3 regions of the Mesorhizobium sp. WSM4820 genome follow, and region 1 is predicted to be linked to each of the others. Evidence: predicted binding sites of a transcription regulator. Region 1 holds the regulator's gene; each other region holds the start of a gene.

Region 1 (5,552 bases):
CAGGGACAGCATCGGTGGTGCCGAGGGGGAGATTGCCGCTGCGTTGATCGTCGGCGTGCGTGCCGGCATCCCCGAAGAGATAAACGAATCGATGCGGCGCACCGGCATCTACCACATCATCTCCATTTCCGGCCTGCACATGGCGCTTGTCGCCGGCACCGTCATGGGATTGCTGCGCGGCGCCTTTGCGCTGTTTCCCGACTTTTCGTCGCGCCGGCCGGTCAAGAAATATGCGGCTGCTGCCGCACTCGTCTCCATCGCTGCCTATCTGATCTTTTCCGGTATCGTGGTCGCGGCTGAACGCAGCTTCATCATGCTGGCGGTAATGCTTGTCGCCGTGCTGTTCGACCGGGCGGCACTCACCATGCGCAACCTGGCGATTTCGGCCATCGCCGTTATCGTCGTGTCGCCGCACGAGGTGGTCGGCGCAAGCTTCCAGATGTCGTTCGCCGCGACTGCGGCTCTCGTGGGCGCCTATGCCGGTTGGTCCGACTATCGTGCCGACAAGGCCAAGGCGCCGCGACAGCGACGGTCACCGGCCGCTTTCGTCACGCGCAAGGTCGTCGCCGGGGCAGGCACCATCGCAATGACCTCCATCATTGCCGGCAGCGCCACCGCGCTCTTCGCCATCTGGCACTTCCAGCGCGTCTCGCCGCTCAGCCTGTTCGCCAATCTGGCCGTCATGCCGATCGTCACGATCGTCATGTTCCTGGCCGTCCTCAGCGCCCTGTCAATGCCTTTCGGCCTCGACGGCCCCTTCCTCTACATGATGGGCAAGGGCCTGACGGCGATGATCGCAATTTCGGGATGGATCTCGGAGCGTTCGCCGATCGATGCAGTCGGACTGATTTCGTTGCAATCGGTTCTGCTGGTGACGGTCGCCCTGGTCATCGCCACGATGGCGACGACGTGGCTGCGGCTTGCCGCACTTCCCTTTGCGCTCGCCGGCCTGCTGACGATTTCCGAGACGCGCACCCCCGACGTGCTGATCTCGGAGGATGCGCACCTGGTGGCGCTGCCGATCGGCGGCGGCGAACTTGCCGTCAACCGGATGCGTTCGAACGAATTCACCACCGACAACTGGAAACATGCGCTGGTTTCAACAACGATCGTCGAGCCGGAGACATTCGAAAAAGGAGATGTGCAGTTCGACATCGCCGACCCGGCCGACCTGCCGCCGGGAGCGCCTTTCACCTGCACTGCCGGCCTGTGCTTGGCCCGGCATCCGTCCGGCGCGCTCATTGCGCTCGCCGACAACCGCAAAACCGCGCGGCCGGCCTGTGCCTTTGCGGATTTGATCGTCATCGACGACGCCACAGCCTATTACAAACCCTGCCGCACCCGCTGGTTCTCGTCGTCACCAAACGGCAGCTCGCTCGCATGGGCAGTGCCGCCGTCTTCTTCGATCCGCTATCGGCGACGACGCGCGCAGAAATCCGTTTTGCCGTCAGACAGCCATACAGGCCCTGGCATGAGCAGCGGCGATTTTCGCGCGAGGCGAGGGGCCTGCCGCCATACCGCAGGGCCGAGAAACCCCAGAAGCCTGCCCTTCAGTAACGCCGGATCAGTCCGACGAGCTTGCCCTGCACCTTGACCCGGTCCGGCCCGAAGATGCGCGTCTCGTAGGCCGGATTGGCGGCTTCCAGTGCGATCGAGGCACCTTTGCGGCGGAATCGTTTCAGCGTCGCTTCCTCCTCGTCGACCAGAGCGACAATGATCTCGCCAGGCTGCGCGGTGTCGGCGTTGCGGATGATGACCGTGTCGCCGTCGAAGATGCCGGCCTCGATCATCGAATCACCCTTGACCTCCAGCGCGTAGTGCGTGCCGCCGGTGATCATGTCCGGTGGCACCGAGATCGAATGCGTCTGGTGCTGGATGGCGTCGATCGGCACACCGGCAGCGATGCGGCCCATCACCGGTATGGAGACGGTGGCAACGACGTCGTCGTCATTGCCGGCGGCACGCATGCGCGAAGGTGCCGGCTTGATCTGCCGTCCGAGGCCGCCCTGTCCAAGCCCGCCCTGGCCAAGGCTGCCTTGAATGACGCTCGGCGAGAATTTGCGCGCCGCATTGAGGCCCGGCGCGATCGAATCGGGCAGCCGCAGCACCTCCAGCGCGCGGGCGCGGTTGGGCAGGCGGCGAATGAAACCGCGTTCCTCCAGCGCCGTGATCAGCCGGTGGATCCCCGATTTGGAGGCGAGGTCGAGCGCTTCCTTCATCTCGTCGAACGAGGGCGGAATGCCGCTTTCCTTCAGTCGTTCGTGAATGAACATCAGCAGTTCATGTTGTTTGCGTGTCAGCATCGCGACCCCCAACAGAATCAGAAAAACAAACCCAGAACAAACACTATCTGTTCCAGTTGTGTTCCGCAACCATTTAAAGTTTAATGAATGTGTTGACGTTTTGTTCAGCGTAGCATCAGCACGCTGCAGGCGGCGCCCGCTGCGGCTGCGGGAGCGAATGGCTCGCGCACGACCAGTCCGTTGGCGTCGGCCAGCATTCTGAGCATCGAGGAATCCTGGATACTGAACGGCGTTGCCTCAAGCGTGCCGGCTTCTTCCTTCACCACCGCGCGTACATAGTCCTGCCTGAGATCGTTGGCCGGCATGGCGGCGCCGAGCCGCGCCTGACGCATGTCCTGGCGGAAGGCGCGGCCGCCGAGCCGCGCCAGCAGCGGCTTCAGAAAGAGCTGCGTGCAGACCAGGCTGGCCACCGGATTGCCGGGCAGGCCGATGCAGCGGATGGCGCCCAGCCGCCCGAACATCAGTGGCTTGCCGGGCCGCATGGCGATTTTCCAGAAATCAAGCGCCATGCCTTCGCCGGTCAGCACGTCATGGACGAGGTCATGGTCCCCGACCGAGGCGCCGCCCAGCGTGACGATGACGTCCGCGCCTGCGTCGACGGCTTTTGTCACCAGCGCGGCGATCGCCTCCTTGCGGTCGGGGGCGATGCCGAGATCGAGTGCGCTGGCGCCGACCGAGCGGGCCGCGGCGGCGACGCCATACGCATTGGAGGAGATGATCTGGTCGGGGCCAAGGTCGCTGCCCGGCGGCAGCAATTCGTCGCCGGTGGCGATGATGGCGACCAGCGGCCGTTTCACCACGCGGACCTGCTGGTGGTTGGCCGACGCCGCCAGCGACAATGCCGCCGGATCAAGCAGGCGGCCTTTCTCCAGCAGCGCGTCGCCCTTCGAGAAATCGAGCCCGAGGCGGCGGATGTTGCGGCCTTCAACCGTGGGCGCGGTCACTTCGACCATGCCGCCGCCGAGGTCGCGGACATTCTCCTGGATGACGATGGTGTCGGCGCCTGCAGGAAGCGGCGCGCCGGTGAAGATGCGCACGGCCTGCGCCGGGCCGACTGTTCCGGCAAAGCCTCGTCCGGCCGGCGCCATGCCGATCACCGAAAGTCTCGCGGGCACGGACGCGACATCGTCGGCCCGCACGGCATAGCCGTCCATGGCCGACGCGTTGAATGGCGGCTGGGTGCGGAGCGCCATGAGCGGCTCCGCCAGCACGCGGTCGGCGGCATCCATCAGGGCGACGCTTTCAGCCTGCAAGGGCGCAGCATCCGCAAGCAGGTGCTCGAGCGCCTCGGCGACCGCCAGCAGCGCCATTATTGGCCTGCCCCCTGGGCATCCGCCTTGTAGTCGCCGGATTTGCCGCCGGTTTTTTCCACCAGCCTGATGCCGGAGATCGCCATGCCGCGATCGACCGCCTTGGCCATATCATAGATGGTCAGGCAGGCGACCGAGACGGCGGTCAGCGCTTCCATCTCGACGCCGGTCTTGCCGGTGACGCGGGCCAGCGCCGTGACCTTCAGGCCGGGCACCGTCGCGTCAGGTTCGATGTCTACCGATACCTTGGTCAACAGCAGCGGATGGCAGAGCGGGATCAGTTCATGCGTCCTCTTGGCCGCCATGATGCCGGCGATGCGCGCCGTGCCCAGCACGTCGCCCTTCTTGGCATCGCCGTCGAGAATCATTTTCAGCGTTTCGGGCCGCATCGAGACAAGACCTTCGGCGATTGCCGTGCGGGTCGTCTCCGCCTTGTCGCCGACATCGACCATATTGGCTTCGCCTTTCGCGCCAAGATGGGTGAGGGCGGCCGACATCGTCAGGTCACCCTGGAGCGACGTGCGTCCGTTTGGACGCACAAAGTACACTCTGACGCTTTGCATCTATGCATCATGCTCTCCGAACATCGATTCCGATTTTCGGGCAGATGCATTGGCGGGCGCCTTGCCCGTCAAAAGCAGGTGCGTCGCAGTGGCCACGTCCTGTTGCCGCATCAGGCTCTCGCCGACGAGGAAAGTGCCAATGTCGCTCCGTTCCAGCCTGCGGCAGTCCTGGTGCGAGAAAATACCGCTCTCGCTGACCAGCAGCCGGTCGGCCGGCACCATCGCCGCGAGCCGCTCCGATGTCTCGATGCTGGTTTCGAACGTCCGCAGATTGCGGTTGTTGATGCCGATCAGCCGCGACGACAGTTTCAGCGCGCGTTCCGTCTCGGCCTCGTCATGCACCTCGACCAGCGCATCCATGCCGAGCTCGAACGCCGTCGTCTCGAGTTCCCTGGCCACGGCGTCATCGACGCTCGCCATGATGATCAGGATGGCGTCCGCGCCCCACGCACGGGCCTCGAACACCTGATAGGGCTCGAATAGAAAATCCTTGCGCAAAGCCGGCAATGTCACGGCGCTGCGCGCATTGGTGAGGAATTCAGGCGCCCCTTGGAAAGACGGCGCATCGGTCAGCACCGAGAGGCAGGCAGCCCCACCTTTGGCATAGGCCCTGGCCAGCGCCGGCGGATCGAAATCGGCGCGGATCAGGCCCTTGGACGGGCTCGCCTTCTTGATCTCGGCGATCAGCGCGAAACTGCCGGATTTGCGTTTGGCTTCAAGGGCCGAGAGAAAGCCGCGTGGTGCGTCGGTATCCTTTGCCCGCGCCTTGATTTCGGCAAGCGGCACCCGCGCCTTCGCCGCCGCGATCTCGTCGCGCTTGTAGGCTTCGATCTTGCGCAGGATATCAGACACGGCGCTATCCGTTCGAAATCTCGACCAGCCGGTCAAGCACCTTCAGCGCCCGGCCGCTGTCGATGGCTTGCGCCGCCGTCGCCATGCCATCGGCAAGCGTCGTCGCCTTTCCCGCCACCACCAGTCCGGCGCCGGCGTTCATCAGCACCGTATCGCGAAAGGCACCGGCAGCGCCGCCCAGCATGTCGCGCAGCGCCTGGGCGTTGTAGGCGGCATCGCCGCCGCGCAACTCGTCCTTGGTATGCCGCTTCAGCCCGACCGCTTCCGGGGTCAGCGTAAAGCTGCGGATCTCGCCGCCGACCAGTTCGGCGACCTGGGTTTCGCCGGTGGTGGTGATCTCGTCATAGCCGTCGCCATGGGCGACCCAGGCGTGGTCGGCGCCCAGTGCCTTCAACGTCTCGGCCACCGGAATAATCCATTCCGGCAAGAAGACGCCAACCATCTGCCTGACGACACCAGCCGGATTGGAGAGCGGGCCAAGCAGGTTGAAGATGGTGCGGGTGCCGAGCTCGACGCGGATCGGG
Region 2 (5,552 bases), on a different contig from region 1:
AGGAATTGTTTATCACCGTATTAACCGATTATGGTCGGAACCGGGCGAGATTGTGGCACAAGCCGTCCCGGCGATCGCTGTGAGAAATCACGGCGTTTCGAGCTTCGGCGCAGCGCTGCTCGTCCTGCTCAAGCCCCGCCGTCAAGCACCCGTGCCCTGCCCCTGGCAGGAACCGGCAACAGCCGGTTGACAGGACTTCGTTGGGCGCACTAGAGCAATGAAGAGCGAACGATCTCCGAGGCGTGCCCACAGGGTACGCGTTGCGATCAGGACGAGCATCCAGGTGGTTGAAAAATCACGATGGAGGGATGGCCGAGCGGTTTAAGGCACCGGTCTTGAAAACCGGCGTGGGTGCAAGCCCACCGTGGGTTCGAATCCCACTCCCTCCGCCAACTGCCGTTGATTTATCTAAGTAATTTATCGATTTGCCAGAGTTACGCACTAATCTACGGACAGTGATTTGCAGGCCACCGATGAAATGCAGCCCAAGATGGACATATGCTGCTTCGTTAACCCGGACTAGGCTCCCGCAATTTGCGAGCCTCGTTCCGATCTTGGGTTATGCCGTAATCTGGGGAAACCAGTTCCAAGACTGGAACATGAGATTTGACTCTTTGGGGAGCACTTCTGGCTACTTCCGGTCGTGTCCCACCGCGTGGCGTAGGTCGGCGGTAGCGAAGCCGCTGGCGAGCGCGCCCTCAACAGCGCTGTGGCGAGCGAGCGGCGTAGCGGCGGTCATCGATGGTCGAGAAGATCCTGACCACGTATCTGCGGGAAAAGGGCTACCTGCCGAAAGGCGCAGCAGAATAGCTATGCTCGTCACCGTCAGCCGGGAGGAGTGTAGAGCGGCTCTCTGCATCGATGAACCAAGCACTGGCCATCGAGCGTCGGCACAAACCCTACCGCTGGGATTTCCGACCAGTCGCACGCATTGCTGTACCGGCGGACGTAGAGGGCATAGGTGTTCGGGCCGGTGGTCAGCACCGCCGAGCCATGGCTCTGGATTAGCGCCTGCGTCTGTTGGCAGGTCATGGCGCGGGTGTCCGGCCTGGCCTGGGCGAGGGTTGTGAAGGCAAGCGTGACCGCTGCCGAGGTCAACGCAATCCGGCGAATGGACATGACGAGACTCCCATGATGAGCCATTTGGTTGACAAACTCGCATGTCGCAGGGCAGCTGTGCAATGGCGGCCTCCAAATCGGAATTTCCGGACTGGAGCAAACCGCCCGCCCCGTGCGAATTGACGGCGTGCCGCTGGAGCCCGCAACCGAGGACGCTCTCAACGTGCCGGCGGTCACGGCCGGCAGCCTTGCAATTTGAGCAAACAAATAGCCCGACCAGGTCGTCATGCATCGAGCCGTGGTCACGGCGGAGCCTGTCAATCAGCGCCTGGATGTCGAGCTTCGTCGATCTGCAGCACATATTCACCAGCCAAGTGGAGCACGCCCCCGAAGGCTCGCCAGGCCCAGCGACCTCCTCCGCAACCAAAGCCGCTGGGCCGCCCCGCTCCGCCAGTCCGGCTAGAGCTTCCCTTTGAACCGATCTCCATTCATGGGGCTGGGCAGCACCATCACAGGCGAACGAATCCTATAAGCGGCAGATGATCGGAGGCGACCCGCGAAAGCGGCGTGTCATGGGCTTCGACGGATGAGATCATTCCGTGTCGGTTTGCCATGATCCGGTCGAGCGACAGCAGCGGCAGACTCGATGGAAAGGTGGGGACCGCCGGTGGCGCGGGACCGAAAGTCGTGTGCAGCGTATTCAGCGCGGAACGGTTTCCGAGTCGCCATTCGTTCAAATCGCCGAGCAGCAGTGTTGGTTTTTCGTCCGGTCTGTTCATGATTTCGAGCACGACACGGGCCTGTTCGGAGCGCGATCGGCGCAGCAAGCCGAGATGGGCTGCGATAATGCGCAGAGTTCGTTTCTCGTCCAGATCGATTTCGGCAACCAGGGCTCCGCGCGGCTCCAGCCCCGGGAGCTTTATCTGATGGACATTGCGAACGATGCCCCGTTTGAAAAGCAGAACGTTGCCGTGCCAGCCGTGTCCTTTGCCGTTTCCGGACACCGGCACCGGCACCAGGCCTGTTTCCAATTCGAGACGCAGCAGATCCAGAAGGCCGGCACGATCTCCAAAGCGATTGTCCGCTTCCTGCAACGCAATGACATCCGGGCCGATTTCCCGGATGACGCGACCGATTCGTTCGGGATCGAACTTTCTGTCGACGCCCACGCATTTGTGAACATTGTAAGATGCGACCAGAGTCCCCGCAGGGCGTGTCCCTTCGGACGGCGCAGCCTTCGCCTTCTGCTTCTTTCTGTCGCGAATGGATTTGAGCACACTTGCAGGAAAGCTCTGTCCAGTTCTTTGCATGAGTCTGCTGCTCGTCCTCACTACCTTCAAGACTTAGCTTTGTCTCACTCAAACAGGATCTGCAATCGCTGCTTCCTGCCCTGACGAGATGCGGCGCTCGAAAGGAGCGATGGCTGCGTCGCCCGAATTGCCTCGGGCAGAACGAGAAAGCCTCTAAAGGTAGGGCGATCCCAGCCACAACACTCGGTCGAACAGGCGGACGATGAATGGCCGGGCTCTCAAGGTTTCGATCGTTACAGACGTGGCGGAGGCGATTGCCGATCCGATCCGCGCTTCAATCTCCGCAGCAAAGCCTGCATCAAGAACCTCTACATCAATCTCAAAATTCAGCCGCAGGGACCGGGCGTCAAGATTGGAGGATCCTATAAAAGCCCAAACTCCATCGACCGACAGCAGCTTCGAATGATCGAACGAGCCCTGCGTGCGCCATACGCGGCAATAGTGCTTCAGGACCTGATCGAATTGCGCCGTCATCGCCCGGTCAATAAGGAAAAGATTGTTCATCGCCGGTACCACGATGTCGATCTCGACGCCTCGCCTGGCTGCGGTCGTCAGCGCGCTGATCAGTTCCCGATCCGGCAGGAAATAGGGCGACATGATGCGGATCGATTTGCGGGCGACGGAAAATGCCCCGATCAGCAAGTTGTGGTTCGTTTCGATGCTGGCATCCGGCCCGGATGCAACCGCCCGCGCCAGCATCGGTTGACCGGGAGCCGCGGGAAGCGCGGCCACTTGCCAGGTGTCGCCTTTCAGGAACTCGCCGCTCACGAAGCGCCAATCTTCGGCGGCAACCGAAAAAAGGTCGGCAACGACCGGCCCGGTGACCTGAAAATGCGTGTCCCTCGCGCTGGAGGAGCCGGCGAACTCGGCTGAGAATCCCTTTCGGATGTTCATCCCTCCGGTGAACGCAATCGTGCCGTCGACGACCAGGATCTTCCGGTGCGTTCTGAGGTTGGCGTAGGGAAGACGCAGGCCCATGACAATGTTGCCGTTGAAGAGGTCTGCCGGGATTCCCGCCTCTCGCAGGCGCCCAAGAATGCTGGGGACGGAGTAACGCGCCCCGACGGCATCGATCAGCACGCGAACGCTGACACCCCGCTGGACGGCTCGCGCGAGAGATTCCACGAAAAGCCGCCCGACATCGTCATTGTCGAAGATGTAGGTCTCGAGCAGGACAGTGCGTTGAGCGCCGTCAATCGCTCGGCACATTGCGGCATAGGCCTCGTCACCTGTCTCCAATATCGCAATCGCGTTTCCCGAGGTCAGGGCACGCCGGGCCACCCTGTCGCCCAATGTCTTCAGGCCGGTGAAGCGTTGGCCGTACCGCTCGGCAATCAGTTCCTCGGCGGCAAAGTTGCGCTCATGTTTTGCGGAAGCCGCCTCGCTGGAAAGGGGCCGCATGGCGCTGATCGTGGCACGACGGATGCGGTTTATGCCGGCAACGGCGTAGATGATCGCGCCGAGGAATGGCGACAGGAACATCACGCCGACCCAACCCGTGGCGGCGCGGACGTCTTCCTTCGTCATTATGGCGTGGACGATGCCGATGGCCGCCATCACCACCGAAATGATCGCGAGGACCTGGGGCCAATGAGTCAATAAGGTCTGCAACATCGCCAGGACTATCCAGCGAGCGGTTGCAGAACGCAATGCAACTCATCCCCGGGGTCAGACCACGGTAACAAACTGGACAGAGCCGCTGTCGGGTTCGATGGAACGGCCCCGTCGCCGGAGGCCAACAGCCACGAGCGGGCACTACAGGCCTAACTTCTCCCGGAGTGCATCGATGCGTTTAGAGGCTTCCGCCTTGCTGAGGCCGTCAGCATAGGCGTCAGGGTCGTCGGCCTGTTCGGCCAAAGTTTTCAAATAGGAGGCTTGTGCGGGGGTCATGGGATCATCTCCGCTGATCCAATCTTCCGGGTCCTTTTCGACATTTGCCGGTGCCTCGATTTTTGGGTTGTGCCGGTCACCCATGATCAATCTCCCTTGATGATCACCACAATGAGAATGATCATGATTTGTTCCGCCAGATTGGTATGCGCGTCGCGTCCGCCCGCGTAGGCCTCAAATCGGTGAGGACGCCCGTGAGCAGCGATCAGGGCATTGGAGCCGTGCCTGGCTCATAAACGACCCCCAACTCGGGAGTCGGCTTCTTCAAATTTTTTGGCCTTCAGCCATGTGCTCGACAGTCCGCTCCTGTAGCGGCTGTCGGCGCGCTTCGAGATAATTCCATTGAGCCCGATCTTCTCGACGGTGCGGAAGAGCGCCAGCGCGCTGCCCTCGAAATGCTCACTGTATTGGATCTTGCCGAGGCCAGGCTCAATCAGTTGCCACAGCGCCTGCTTGCGCTGCAGCAGCGGCAAGGAGCCTAGATCGTGGCCGTCGAGATGGAGGATATCGAACGCGACGAACACCAGCCGGCTCGGCTCGTTCCAGATCGCCGCTTCCAGCGCAGGGCAATCGAAAGCGCTCTGCTCGCCGGGAACAATGACTTCGCCGTCGAGAATGGCAGTCCGGCATGGCAGATCGACGGCTAGTGCGATGGGCCAGTATTTCGTGGTCCAGTCGCGGCCGTTCTTGTTGTAAAGACGCACACCGCCATTATCGATGATGATCTGGGTTCGATAGCCGTCGAGATTGGCCTCGTGGACCCAGCCCTCACCTTCAGGCGGCCGCTCGACCCGAGTCGGGATCTGCGGCGGAAGAAACTCCAGCCGGCCGCCAACGACCTTGGCACGCTTACTCAATGACGCCACCTTTGACCGCGCAGCGGCGGCTATCGGCACAGGCAGCACGACATCTCCCCAACATGATGCCTGCCACCTGTGCCGAGCCCCCGCCAAGCCGCCGAGCCCCCGCCAAGCATTGCAAGCATCTACGCACGAAGCCGATCTGTCGTTAGCTTTGCATCCTAATACTTATCCCGGCGTACATATCTTGCCCGGCGCGGCGCTCTTGCACCGTTCCCGACCGGCTAATTGCTGTCCGGGATCGCCGCCAGCCTACGCAGCCCTTTGCTGGTGAGATAATCCGGGCTAGAGCGGTTCGTCATTTCAAGGAACCGCAGAACCGCTCTATCTCTTTGTTTCTTGACTTGGCAAACATACGACTCGCGGTCTCAACAAGTGTCTTATGCTGCGTAGTTGCAATGTATGCTCCGCTGTGATGCGCGGCGACATCGAT
Region 3 (5,552 bases), on a different contig from region 1:
CGTCGACGCGGAAAAGCAGCAGCGCCAGCCTTCTTGCGCCCTCGCCGCGGCGCTCGAGGTCCGCCTTCAATGTCGTCGCCAGCATTTTCACCAGCCGCTCTATTTCGTCGGTCAGCATGATCGGTTCGGCGAGATGGCGTTCGACCGAAAGCGGCGCCACCGGCAGGCGCGGCGACACCGCCTCGTCGAGGCGGCCGAGCGCCTGGTCGAGGCGCAAAAGCAGCGATCTGCCGAAGCGGCGGGCGAGCGGCGCGCGCGGTGCTGCCATGACGGCGCCCGCCGTGCGCAGGCCGACGCTTTCCAGGCTGGCGCGGATGTCAGGCTCGATGCGCAGCGCCGCCAGCGGCAAGGGTGCGAGAAGCGCCTCCTCCTCGCCACCGGGGACGATGCGATCACCAGAAAACCGCGCTGCCGCCCAGGCTGCACCTGGTGTGGCGGCAAGGCCGGCGCGGACATCGAAACCCTGATGGAAAAAGCGCGACAGGATGTCGTCCAGCATCGCCCGTTCGCCGCCGAAAAGATGGGTGCAGCCGGTGACGTCGAGGAACAGGCCGTCGGCTGCGTCGATCGCCACCAGCGGGGTGTAGCGGTCGCACCAGTCGGCGAGGCTTTCGAGCAGGCGGCGGTCGGCCTCGGGATCGGCTTCCACGACGTCGATCGACGGATGCATGGCGCGCGCGTCGGCTATGCCCATGCCGCGCTTCAGGTGAAGCGCCTCAGCCCGCTCGTCGAGGGCGGCGATGCGCTGCGCGTTCGCCTGGCGATGGCTGATCACCAGCGGCAGGTGATCCGACGGCCGCGAACGCCAGGACCGCCCCAGACGCTGGCGCAGGACCCTTTCCGCGGCGAGATGCGGAAACCACAGGGACAGGATTCGCTGCCGGTTCGTGCCTGACGCGTCTTTCCCCGGTCCTTCTTTCCTCGAAAATGTGTTCATCGGGGTTCCACTCCAGTGTGAATTGTCCTGGCAAGGCGGTGCGGCTCTTGCCGATGCTGACGGTGAAGGCGGGGCGGCCGATCGAGCCGGCGAGCGGCCCGGCGATCGTCTCGCGTGGTGCCGACGGCGCCGCCGACAGGACGAGGCGGACGGGTGCCGCCGTCGGCTCGGGTTCGCCGGCCTGGCGCAGCAAAAACACCGGCCGGCCGGCGCTCTGTGCCCGGGCGTGCAGCCGCCGCGTCGCGGTGAGGTCCAGCCGCTGCGGACTGCCGCGGATTTCGAGGATGACGGCGGCGAGCGCCGTCATCCGGGCGGCCTCCTCGGCGGTCCACAGCGCGTCGAGGAGCCTTGGCGCCTCGGAAAACAGCAATTGCTCCGGCTCGATGCCGAAAAGGCGATGAAGCCCTGTGGCATAGGGGAAGCCGGCCTCGCGGAAGATTTCCGCGGTGCCGATCCACAGGACCGGCAGTCGCGGTCCCTGTTTGAGGATCAGGCTGACGAGCGACAGGGCGAAGCCGGCGACTGCTCCGGCATCGCGGGTCGCGGCGCCATGGATCTCGCTCAGCGCCGCCTTCGGCAGGCCGCCGCCGAGCGCAGTATCGAGATCTTCGGCGCCGGTGCGCACAAACGCATCGGGCGGCGCCACGGCGAGGCCGCGGCGGACGATTGTCAGATTTTTGGGCGGGATATTTTTGGGCGTGACATCAGCTGTTGGATCCTGGGGCGCATCAACGGGGGCTGCGCCGGCCGGCGCCTGCAGGCGCTCGGGCAGCGTTCCCTCGATCTTCGCGATCTGGCGGCGCAGGGCAAAAACAGTCTCCCGCGCCACGGCGCTTGTCGCCATGACGGTCAGCTTCCACTCACAATTGTTCCTGTTATGTTCTAATAGATTCCAGAGGGCGGCCGAAGAGTCAAGCGGAGTCATGGGGAATTTATTCCTGTCAGCGAAAGGCGGCAACCCGGCCAATTGCCGAGTCCGGCGCGAAAGCCTATATGCCGGGATCAGAAGGACAAAGAATGGCCCGCATCTACAAAACCCGTACCTGGCACGACGAGCTTTCGCCGTCGATGGAGGAAATGGAGTTCCTGGCGCTAGAAGCTTACGCCCATCTGCCGGAGGAGTTTCGCAAGCTGACCGGCGAGATCGTCATCCAGATCGCCGAATTCCCGACCGACGAGATCATGGACGATTTGTCGCTGGAAACGCCTTTCGACCTGCTCGGCCTGTTCGAGGGGCGCGGCATCGCCGAGCGCTGGAATCCGCAGACCGGCGAGGGGCCGAACCGCGTCACACTCTACCGCCGCGCCATCCTCGATTACTGGGCCGAGAACGAGGAGACGCTGGGCGATATCGTCACCCATGTGCTGATCCACGAAATCGGCCACCATTTCGGCCTGTCGGATGACGATATGGAGCGGATCGAAGAGGCAGCCGAATAGGCTGTGCTGATATTCAGGTGATGCCGGCCTGCGAATGGCAGTTCCCTGCGCTTCCTGTGCTCACGTACCCAAAAGTACGCTCCGCTCCGGTTCTCGGAAACTACCCAGTCTGGTCGCTTCGCGCCCGTCTTCGACTCCGGCGCGGCCTGACCTGAATCTCAACGCACCCTGCGTCGAGCTGTGCAAATCTACCAATCGCTGAGCTTGGTGCCAGGGCCGTATTCCTGGCCCTCGACATCCTTCACCACGGCCTGGCCGCAGCGCATGACCTTGGTCTGCTTGTCGTAGGAATAGGTTGGCGAGCCGAACAGGTGCCAGCCCTTGTTTAGCGCCGCCGTCACCTTGTGGCAGAAGCTGGAATCGTCCGGGCCGGACAGAAAGCGGTAGAGTTTCATTTTTCATTCCTGTGATAAGTTGCCAATCATGCCCCGCTGGCGGCCGCCTTCGCCAGCAGTTTTTCGGCCTGCGCCAGATGCAGCCGCTCGAGCATCTTTCCATTCAGCGCAATGACTTGCCTGCCGGCATTTTCGGCAAGCTCGAAGGCCTCCTTGACCGCACGCGCCTCGGCCACGGCTTCGGCAGATGGTGCAAAGGCGCGGTTTGCGGCATCGATCTGGGCCGGGTGGATCAGCGACTTGCCGTCGAACCCCATGGCGGCTGCTTCCGTGCATTCGCGCGCAAAAGCGTCCAGATCACGAAAATCGTTGAAGACACCGTCGAGCAGGTCGAGGCCACCGGCGCGTGCTGCGAGCACCATCTGCATCAGCCATGGCGTGAGATAGCGCCGGTCGGGCGTGGCGAGAATGCCGGTGTCCTTGACCAAGTCGTTCGTTCCGGCAACGAAACAGACTAGCCGCGAGGCCGGATCGCGGCCAAGCTCGGCAATCGGGCCGATGTTGAGCAGCGCCTTGGGCGTCTCGATCATCGCCCATAGTTTTACCTCGTCGGGTGAAAAATTGTCGTCCAGCACGTCGCCGGCTTCCAGGACGTCGCGCGGCGTGTCGACCTTGGGCAGCAGGATGGCGTCGGGCTCGCAGCTTGCCGCCGCCAGCAAGTCCCTGGCGCCCCATTCGCTGGAGAGCGGGTTGATGCGCACGACCATTTCGCAGCGCAGGTTTGCGCGGTGAGCGAAAATATCAGCCAGTTTTTCGCGCGCAAAAACCTTGTCGGCCGGGGCGACGGCATCTTCGAGATCGATGATGACGGCATCGCAGGCCAGCGACGAGATCTTGGCCAGCGCCTTGTCGTTCGAGGCCGGGACGTAAAGCACCGAGCGGCGCGGGCGGCAGGTTTCAGTCATGCCTGATCTATGCCGCCTGGAGGCGATCGAAGCAAGCACACAGGGCAATCGCTTCGGGCAGTCATAGCTTGCATTGGATGCAAGCCAATCATCGAAGTTGACGCCGCCCCTCATCGCCCTGCCGGGCACTTCTCCCCGTATAGGGGCAGGGAGAAGGGGCTGGCGCAGCCTCGACGCCATTCTTGCAACGCTGGTGATTGGCGAAACCGGCGATGAGAGCACCCCTCTCCCCGTCACTATACGGGGAGAGGATGCCGACAGGCAGGTGAGGGGCAGCGCAAGCGCCCGGAAGGGGTGACGGGGCGGATTCAAAGCTGAAGTGATTCCTGACCCTGCACAAAAACTGCACAACATTGCGGAAAATCTCCTCGGACCCGCCTCGCTGCCTGCATTTCTGCCGGCGAAAAGGGCGCATGCAAGAGCGCGAAAAGCCCCGTTGGTCCCTGCCCCTCCGCGATGACGGTTGCTGGCTCGTCGATCCGCCGCGTTCGGCGACCCTCCTCCCCTTCATCCGCAAATCTCCGTCCGCCGGCCGGATCAAAGCCGTAGAGAAAGCCCGATCATGACATCGTTGCTTACCGCCGCGCCGGGCAGTTGCGCGCGCCTCGGCGTTGCCGTGCTGCTTGCCGCGCTGGCCGATTTCTTCTTCTATGGGCAGCCGGTCGGCATCACGCTCTTCCTGTTCGGCATGACGCTGGCCGCCGCGGCCGCGGCGCTCAGCGCCGGCCGGGTCTGGTTCAAACCCGTTGCCCTGCTTGTCGGGCTGCTGCCGCTCCTTGAAAATGTCAGTACGCTGTCCGTGGCGATCGGGCTTGCGGCGCTGGCCGTCTTTGCGCTTTCGCTGGTCGGGCGGCTGCGGCGCGGATTTGCCCGCATTGCCGGCCAGGTCGCGCTGTTCCTGCTCGCAGCGCCGTTTCGGTTCGCCCACGATTTCGTCCGCTGGCGCAAGGCGGCGCGGCGGCTTGGCCGGCGGCGCATCGGCTTCGCGGCGATCGCCGTCTGGATCATGCCGCTGACCCTGGGCGCAGTGTTTCTGGCGCTGTTCGGCGCCGCAAATCCGGTTATCGAATACTGGCTGTCGCTGATCGATCTCCACGCACTGCTCGACCTCATCCAGCTGCCGCGGCTGGCCTTCTGGCTGGTCGTGCTTGCCGGCGTCTGGGCTTTTTTGCGCCCGCGCCTGCCGCGCTTCTTGCGCCGCATTGCGCGTCGGGTGACACCTGTCCCTGTCAGCGCGGTGACGACGACGACAAAACCCGCTAGGGCGATCGAGGACATCATCTTCGGCAAGGCCGCCATCCTTCGCGCGCTGGTCATCTTCAACATCCTGTTCGCGATGCAGACCGCGCTCGACGCCACCTATCTGTGGGGCGGCATCGCCCTGCCCGACGGGCTGACCTACGCCGCCTATGCGCATCGCGGCGCCTATCCGCTGATCGTCACGGCGCTGCTCGCCGCCGGTTTCGTGCTGGCGGCGCTCAGGCCGGGAAGTGCCACTTCCAGCGATCCGTTCATCCGCCGGCTGGTCTATGTCTGGGTGGCGCAGAACATCGTGCTGGTCATCTCGTCGATCCTGCGGCTTGAACTCTATGTCGGCATCTATGCGCTGACCTACTGGCGCGTCGCCGCCTTCGTCTGGATGGGGCTGGTGGCGGCGGGCCTTGCCCTGATCATCGCCCGCATCGCGTTCGGAAAATCCAATGAATGGCTGCTTTCCGCCAATCTTCTGACGCTATCGGCGACGCTTTATGCCTGCTCGTTCATCAATTTTGCCGCCCTGATCGCCAACTACAATGTCGAGCACTCATTCGAAATGACCGGCCACGGAACCGAGCTCGATTTCTGGTACCTGCGTTCGCTCGGTCCCAGCGCCCG

The links. Region 1 encodes LexA, which represses DNA repair genes until DNA is damaged. Its sites were predicted from a motif close to TGTTCNNNNTGTGTTCNG; they were not measured.
Region 2: a site for LexA is predicted at 4,378-4,395, ahead of AC0L2R_RS03025 (DUF3072 domain-containing protein). Genes of this name have one in related genera too.
Region 3: a site for LexA is predicted at 1,805-1,822, ahead of AC0L2R_RS23670 (ImuA family protein). Genes of this name have one in related genera too.

What each region holds. Positions count from the first base shown of each region.
Region 1 covers NZ_JBVVQN010000004.1:106,799-112,350, reverse strand. The annotation lists partial or broken gene AC0L2R_RS08580 (ComEC/Rec2 family competence protein) at 1-1,557, shown strand, start outside; gene lexA (transcriptional repressor LexA) at 1,551-2,303, opposite strand; gene AC0L2R_RS08570 (molybdopterin molybdotransferase MoeA) at 2,408-3,613, opposite strand; gene moaC (cyclic pyranopterin monophosphate synthase MoaC) at 3,613-4,110, opposite strand; gene trpC (indole-3-glycerol phosphate synthase TrpC) at 4,177-5,028, opposite strand; gene trpD (anthranilate phosphoribosyltransferase) at 5,033-5,552, opposite strand, start outside.
Region 2 covers NZ_JBVVQN010000001.1:587,278-592,829, forward strand. The annotation lists tRNA gene AC0L2R_RS03005 (tRNA-Ser) at 303-392, shown strand; gene AC0L2R_RS03010 (hypothetical protein) at 826-1,119, opposite strand; gene AC0L2R_RS03015 (endonuclease/exonuclease/phosphatase family protein) at 1,569-2,369, opposite strand; gene AC0L2R_RS03020 (phospholipase D-like domain-containing protein) at 2,523-3,983, opposite strand; gene AC0L2R_RS03025 (DUF3072 domain-containing protein) at 4,125-4,343, opposite strand; gene AC0L2R_RS03030 (ATP-dependent DNA ligase) at 4,490-5,164, opposite strand.
Region 3 covers NZ_JBVVQN010000015.1:169,646-175,197, forward strand. The annotation lists gene AC0L2R_RS23665 (DUF6504 family protein) at 1-775, opposite strand, end outside; gene AC0L2R_RS23670 (ImuA family protein) at 717-1,781, opposite strand; gene AC0L2R_RS23675 (metallopeptidase family protein) at 1,955-2,377, shown strand; gene AC0L2R_RS23680 (DUF1737 domain-containing protein) at 2,566-2,772, opposite strand; gene AC0L2R_RS23685 (HpcH/HpaI aldolase/citrate lyase family protein) at 2,799-3,677, opposite strand; gene AC0L2R_RS23690 (DUF4153 domain-containing protein) at 4,240-5,552, shown strand, end outside.